3 regions of the Bradyrhizobium sp. McL0616 genome follow, and region 1 is predicted to be linked to each of the others. Evidence: predicted binding sites of a transcription regulator. Region 1 holds the regulator's gene; each other region holds the start of a gene.

Evidence for each region. Region 1 encodes PhoB, which activates phosphate uptake and scavenging genes when phosphate is short. Its sites were predicted from a motif close to TGTCATNNANCTGTCAT; they were not measured.
Region 2: ACPPVR_RS14410 (UDP-2,3-diacylglucosamine diphosphatase) is a predicted target of PhoB. The motif match lies at 792-808, and genes of this name have one in related genera.
Region 3: ACPPVR_RS25715 (DUF47 domain-containing protein) is a predicted target of PhoB. The motif match lies at 994-1,010, and genes of this name have one in related genera.

Annotation. Positions count from the first base shown of each region.
Region 1 covers NZ_CP188255.1:8,345,443-8,347,706, reverse strand. The annotation lists gene pstB (phosphate ABC transporter ATP-binding protein PstB) at 1-124, shown strand, start outside; gene phoU (phosphate signaling complex protein PhoU) at 136-852, shown strand; gene phoB (phosphate regulon transcriptional regulator PhoB) at 875-1,582, shown strand; gene ACPPVR_RS40285 (GcrA family cell cycle regulator) at 1,716-2,225, opposite strand.
Region 2 covers NZ_CP188255.1:3,040,238-3,042,501, forward strand. The annotation lists gene thiD (bifunctional hydroxymethylpyrimidine kinase/phosphomethylpyrimidine kinase) at 1-616, shown strand, start outside; gene ACPPVR_RS14410 (UDP-2,3-diacylglucosamine diphosphatase) at 832-1,644, shown strand; gene ACPPVR_RS14415 (glycosyltransferase family 4 protein) at 1,644-2,264, shown strand, end outside.
Region 3 covers NZ_CP188255.1:5,259,176-5,261,439, forward strand. The annotation lists gene ACPPVR_RS25710 (anion permease) at 1-209, opposite strand, end outside; gene ACPPVR_RS25715 (DUF47 domain-containing protein) at 308-952, opposite strand; gene ACPPVR_RS25720 (branched-chain amino acid ABC transporter permease) at 1,108-2,076, opposite strand; gene ACPPVR_RS25725 (branched-chain amino acid ABC transporter permease) at 2,078-2,264, opposite strand, start outside.

The DNA.
Region 1 (2,264 bases):
CGTTTCCGACAAGACCGCCTTCATGTATCTCGGCGAGCTGATCGAGTTCGACGACACCAGCAAGATCTTCACGTCGCCGACCGATCGGCGCACGCAGGATTACATCACCGGCCGGTTCGGCTGAGGAGACGGGACATGGGTTCTGAACATACCGCAAAGGCCTTCGACACCGACCTCCAGGAACTTACCCGCCTGGTCGCCGAGATGGGCGGGATTGCCGAGCGCATGATCGTCGATTCCGTCGACGCGCTGATCCGCCGCGACGTCGCGCTCGGCCAGCGCGTCGTCGCCACCGACGTCGAGCTCGACGCGCTCCAGAAGCGCATCGAGGAGCGCGCCGTGCTCACCATCGCTCGCCGCCAGCCGATGGCGGTCGATCTGCGCGAGATCGTCGGCGCCATGCGCGTCGCGACCGATCTCGAGCGCATCGGCGACCTCGCCAAGAACATGGGCAAGCGCGTCGCGGCGCTGGAGACCGATTTCCATCCGCTCAAGCTGTTCCGCGGCCTCGAGCACATGACCGACCTGGTGCAGCAGCAGGTCAAATCGGTGCTGGACGCATATGCCGCGCATGATCTGCCGGCGGCGATGGCGGTGTGGAAGGGCGACGAGGAAGTCGACGCCATCTGCACCTCGCTGTTCCGCGAGCTCCTCACCTACATGATGGAGGATCCGCGCAACATCTCGTTCTGCATCCATCTGATGTTCTGCGCCAAGAACATCGAGCGGATCGGCGATCACGCCACCAACATCGCCGAGACCGTGTTCTATATGATCGAAGGTCAGGCCATGACCGACAAGCGGCCGAAGGGCGACATGACGACCTTCGCCACGACCCTCCCGAATACTTGAATAATTAAGGAGCGACGACCCCATGGGCGCACGCATTATGGTGGTTGAGGACGAGGAAGCTCTGACCGAGCTTCTCCGCTACAACCTCGAAGGCGACGGCTATGACGTCGAGACGGTGATGCGCGGCGACGACGCCGATACCCGTCTCAAGGAGCACATCCCCGATTTGATCGTGCTCGACTGGATGCTGCCGGGGCTATCCGGCATCGAGCTGTGCCGGCGGCTGCGCGCGCGGTCCGATACCAAGCAGCTCCCGATCATCATGCTCACCGCGCGCGGTGAGGAGAGTGAGCGAGTGCGGGGATTGGCGACCGGCGCCGACGATTACATCGTCAAGCCGTTCTCGGTCCCTGAGCTGCTCGCCCGCGTAAAGGGCCTGCTCAGGCGCGCAAGCCCGGAGCGGCTCGCCACCGTGCTGGCGTTTGGCGACATCGAACTCGACCGTGACAAGCGCCGCGTGGCGCGCTCGGGCCGGCCGATCGATCTCGGCCCGACCGAGTATCGCCTGCTGGAGTTTTTCCTGGAGCATCCCGGCCGCGTGTTCTCGCGCGAGCAGCTGCTCGACAGCGTCTGGGGCCGCGATATCTACATCGACGAGCGCACCGTCGACGTGCATATCGGTCGCCTGCGCAAGCTGCTCAATCTCGGTCGCGAGCAGGACCCGATCCGCACCGTCCGTGGCGCCGGCTATGCGCTGGATGATCGGTTTGCGAAGGCGGAGCAGGCGTAGGGTTCTGTGGTTAGTTGCTGACTGCCGCTACCATCTCCGATGTCGTCCAGGCCTATTACGCACTAGGCCGGGACGACACTGAATTTGTCGAACCGCCGTCGCTTGGACGGCGAAACCTTGGAAGCAGACTAACTCACCGTGACGGCTTCACCGGCGCGCGGCGGCGATCTGACGCCGGCTGGTACGCGACGCGCGAGTGTTGGGCGCAATAGGGCAGGCCCGAGAGCGCCCTGCCGCCGCAGAAGAAGAAGTCCGGACTCGAGGGATCGCCGACCGGCCAGTGGCAGGTCGCCTCGTTCAATTCGAGCAGCGACAGCCGCTGGCTCATCGGCACCACGTTGTCGTAGGTGACCGGATCCGGCTCAGCCTCGACCTCGAAGGCCTGCGCAAGCGCGGTGTTGCCGCGCGCAATCGGCCGGGTCACCCGCATCATGTGCTGCGCGGGACGCGCCTTGCGTGGCCGCGGAGCTGCCGACGACGGGCTCTTGGCACGGCCGGACAGGCCCAGCCGGTGCACCTTGCCGATCACGGCATTGCGGGTCACATTGCCGAGTTCAGCTGCGATCTGGCTGGCCGAAAGTCCGGCCTCCCAAAGCTTTTTCAACTGCTCGACGCGATCGTCCGACCATGTCAAAACCGTCATTGCGCCCTTTCCCTCGCTACGAGCCGCCTTGCTGGGGCT
Region 2 (2,264 bases), 3.3 Mb from region 1:
GCAGATCGATGCCGTGTTCTCCGATCTCGAAATTGGCGCGGTGAAGATCGGCATGGTGGCACAGGCCGCGAGCATCGATGCCATCGCAGCCGCGCTGTCGCGCTGGGCGCCGCGGCATGTGGTGCTCGATCCCGTGATGGTCGCAACCTCCGGCGACCGTCTGCTGGCGTCCGAAGCCGTCGAGGCCCTGCGGCAGAAACTGATGCCGCTGGCGTCGGTCATCACGCCCAATCTGCCGGAGGCCGCCGCTCTGCTCGACGAGCCGGTCGCGCGAAGTGAAGCCGACATCGAGAGCCAGGGGCGCCGCCTGCTCGCGCTCGGCTGCCGCGCGGTGCTGATCAAGGGCGGGCACGGCGAGGGCGCCGAAAGCATCGATTATCTCGTCGATGCCGACAACACGATCGCGCTCGCCGCAACCCGCGTCGCCACCCGCAATACCCACGGCACCGGCTGCTCGCTGTCCTCGGCGGTCGCGGCGGGTCTCGCCAAGGGCGATGATCTCGAGCGCGCGGTGCGCAACGCCAAGAGCTGGATCAGTGCGGCGATCGCGGCTGCCGACCGCTTCAGCGTCGGTCACGGCCACGGGCCGATCCATCATTTCCACAAGTTTTACTGACAGCGGCTTCGAGCTGCGCGCCGGCCCCCGCCGTTAACCAGTATGGCCGCGGTACCCGGGCTTTTGCGGACAACCATGGCCGCCTCATGTCGCCTGATTGTCGCATGCGACTGATATTCGCGGGGAGGGCGAGGCGAGGTTTGATTCGTATCTGAGGGTGCCTCAAAGGTTCAATGGTCATCCCCCTGTCACGGGACATTGTTACAGGCTGTCGCATGGGAAGTTACGATGTGAGTGACGAGAGCCCTGAAAGGCGCTTTCGCACCTTGTTTATCTCCGACGTCCATCTCGGAGCCCGCGGCTCGCAAGCCGACCTTCTGCTGGACTTCCTGCGCTACCACGATGCCGACACCATCTATCTCGTCGGCGACATCGTCGATGGCTGGGCGCTGAAATCGAGCTGGCACTGGCCGCAATCGCACAACGACCTGGTCCAGAAGCTTCTGCGCAAAGCGCGCAAGGGCGCCAAGGTCATCTACATCCCCGGCAATCACGACGAATTCCTGCGCAACTATTACGGCACGCATTTCGGCGGCATCGACGTGGTCGAGAACACCGTCCACACCGGCGTGGATGGCAAGCGCTTTCTCGTCATCCACGGCGACATCTTCGACCTCGTGGTGCAGAACGCGCGCTGGCTCGCCCATCTCGGCGACAAGGCCTACGACTTCGCGATCCAGATGAATCGCTTTGTCAACTTCTTCCGGCGCATGTTCAAAGTGCCCTATTGGTCGCTGTCGCAATGGGCCAAGCAGAAGGTCAAGAACGCCGTCAACTATATCGGCGCGTTCGAGCAGGCGCTCGCCGCCGAGGCGCGTCGTCACGACGCCGACGGTGTGATCTGCGGCCACATCCACTACGCCGTGATCCGCGACGAGGGCGGCATCCGCTACATGAATTGCGGCGACTGGGTGGAGAGCTGCACCGCGCTGGTCGAGCATGACGACGGCCGTTTCGAGATCATCACCTGGGCGGATCAGGCGCAGAAGCCGGCCGAAGTCCCGCAGGTGGCAGCAAGGGCGGCCTGATGCGCATCCTGGTCGCGACCGACGCCTGGCACCCGCAAGTCAACGGTGTGGTTCGGACGCTGACCAAGCTCGCTGACGCGGCCAAGGGGTTTGGTGTCGAGTTCACGTTCCTGACGCCGCAATCGTTTCGTACCTTTGCGATGCCGAGCTATCGCGACGTGCGGCTGGCGATGCCGCGCCCGGCCCGGATTGCGAAGCTGATCGAAGAAGCCCGGCCCGACAGCATTCATGTCGCGACGGAGGGGCCGATTGGCCTGATGGTCCGCCGCTATTGCCGCCAGCGCAAGCTGCCGTTCACGACCAGCTTCCACACCCGCTTTCCCGAATATGTTCGCGCCCGGGTGCCCGTTCCGGAATCCCTGATCTGGCGGGCGCTGCGACGTTTCCACAGCACCAGCCGGGCTGTGATGGCGGCAACGCCGGCGCTCGCACGCGAGCTCAGCGAGCGCGGTTTTGCCAATGTCGTGCTGTGGCCGCGCGGCGTCGATACCCATTTGTTCCATCCCCGCGCCATCGACCTCTGCCTGCCGGCCCCGGTGTTCCTCTCGGTCGGCCGTGTCGCGGTGGAGAAGAATCTCGAGGCCTTCCTCGACCTCGACCTGCCCGGCACCAAGGTGATC
Region 3 (2,264 bases), 3.1 Mb from region 1:
ATGGTCTGGGCGACGTGCAGGCCGAATACCAAGAAGGCGACGAAATTGAAGAAAGCGGCCCAGAACACTGCGAATTGCGGTCGCAGCACGCGGGTCGAGACGATGGTCGCGATCGAATTGGCAGCATCGTGCAGGCCGTTCAGGAAGTCGAACAGCAGCGCGACGGCAATCAGTCCGACCAGGATGGGAAGACCCAACGCAGCATCCACAACGCGGCCCTGCCTTAAAGTTTGCGCATGATCTCCGCGCAAACGCGATCCGCGTTTGTCGCGAAGGAAAACCGCTGCACACTTTTCCGGATCATGCGCTAGACCTGCTCAATGACGATGCTGTTGATCTCGTTCGCCACGTCATCGAAGCGATCGGCGACCTTTTCGAGGTGGTCGTAGATCTCCGCCCCCACGATGAAGTTCATCGAGCTGCCGTCGCGATGCTTGAGGAACAGCTCCTTCAGGCCGATGTCATGGAGGTCGTCGACGCGGCCCTCCAGCTTGGTCAGCTCTTCCGTGATCGCGGTCAGCATGGCCACGTTCTTGCCGATCTCCTGCATCAGCGGCAGCGCACGGCCGACCAGATTGGCGCATTCGATCAGGAGAGCGCCGATCTCCCGCATCGGCGGCTCGAAGGCGCGGACCTCGAACAGCATCACGGCCTTGGCGGTCTGCTGCATCTGGTCGATGGCGTCGTCCATCGAGGTGATCAGGTTCTTGATGTCGAGGCGGTCGAACGGCGTGATGAAGGTGCGGCGCACCGCCGTCAGCACCTCACGGGTGATGTTGTCAGCGTCGTTCTCGAACTGGTTGACGCGCTGGCAATAGACCGGCGTCTCCTCACCCCCGTTCAGCATGCCCTGGAGCGCGATGGAGCCCTGGATCACGGTTTGGGCGTGGCGATCGAACAGCTCAAAGAACCGTTCTTCCTTGGGCAGGAAAGCACGAAACCATCGCATCATGGGATAGGCTACCGGTTGGAAATGGCCCGGCCCGAACGGGCCGTCACGAAACTGTCATAGACCATTTTCGAGCCGCGCGGGTGTTACCTCACGCCAGCGGAGCCGGATCATCCACCGCTTTCATAGGCCGCCTAAATTTCCAACAAATCAATGACTTAGAGCGATCTCCGGAAGTAATGCGCGATTTCCCCGACCACGCCACGGCGGAAGGTCAGCACGCAGATCACGAAGATCGAACCCTGGATCACCGTCACCCACTGGCCGAAACCCGCCAGATATTGCTGCATGGCGATGATCGCGAAGGCACCGACCACGGGCCCGAAGATGGTGCCGAGGCCGCCGACCAGCGTCATTAGCACGACTTCGCCCGACATCGACCAGTGCACGTCCGTGAGCGAGGCATTCTGCGCCACGAACACTTTCAGCGATCCGGCAAAGCCAGCCAGCGTACCCGAGAGCACGAAAGCCAGGAACTTGTACTGGTCGGTCCGGTAACCCAGCGAGATCGCGCGCGGCTCATTCTCGCGGATCGCCTTCAAGACCTCCCCAAACGGCGAGTTGATGATGCGATAGATCAACAAGAAGCCGGCGAGGAAGCCGACCAGCACGACGTAATAGAGCACGGTCGGCTTGGACAGATCGAACACGCCGAACATATGCCCCTGCGGAATGCCCTGAATGCCATCCTCGCCGTGGGTAAATGGGGTCTGCAAATAGAGGAAGTAGAGCAGCTGCGACAGCGCCAGCGTGATCATCGAGAAATAGATGCCCTGGCGGCGGATCGAAATGTAGCCGGTGATGAGCGACAGCGCGAACGCCGCGGCAATACCGACGAGGATACCGAGTTCCGGCGGCAGCGCCCACACCTTCAGCGCATGCGCGCTGCAATAACCGGCCGTGCCCATGAACATCGCATGGCCGAACGACAATAGGCCGCCATAGCCGATCAGAAGATTGAAGGCGCAGGCGAGCAGCGCGAAGCACAGCGCCTGCATCACGAAGAACGGATAGATGCCGCTGAATGGCACTGAGGCCAGCAGCAGCGCCATCACCACGAACATGATCATCTCGTCGCGGATCGCGCGCGGGGCTACCGGCAGCGTGTCGTCCGTCAAGGCTGTCATATCAGGCTGCCCTTCCCGTCAATCCCGTTGGCTTCACCAAGAGCACCAGCACCATCAGCACGAACACGACGGTGTTGGAGGCCTCGGGATAGAAATACTTCGTCAGGCCCTCGATCACGCCGAGCGCAAAACCCGTGATGATCGATCCCATGATCGATCCCATGCCGCCGATCACCACCACCGCGAAC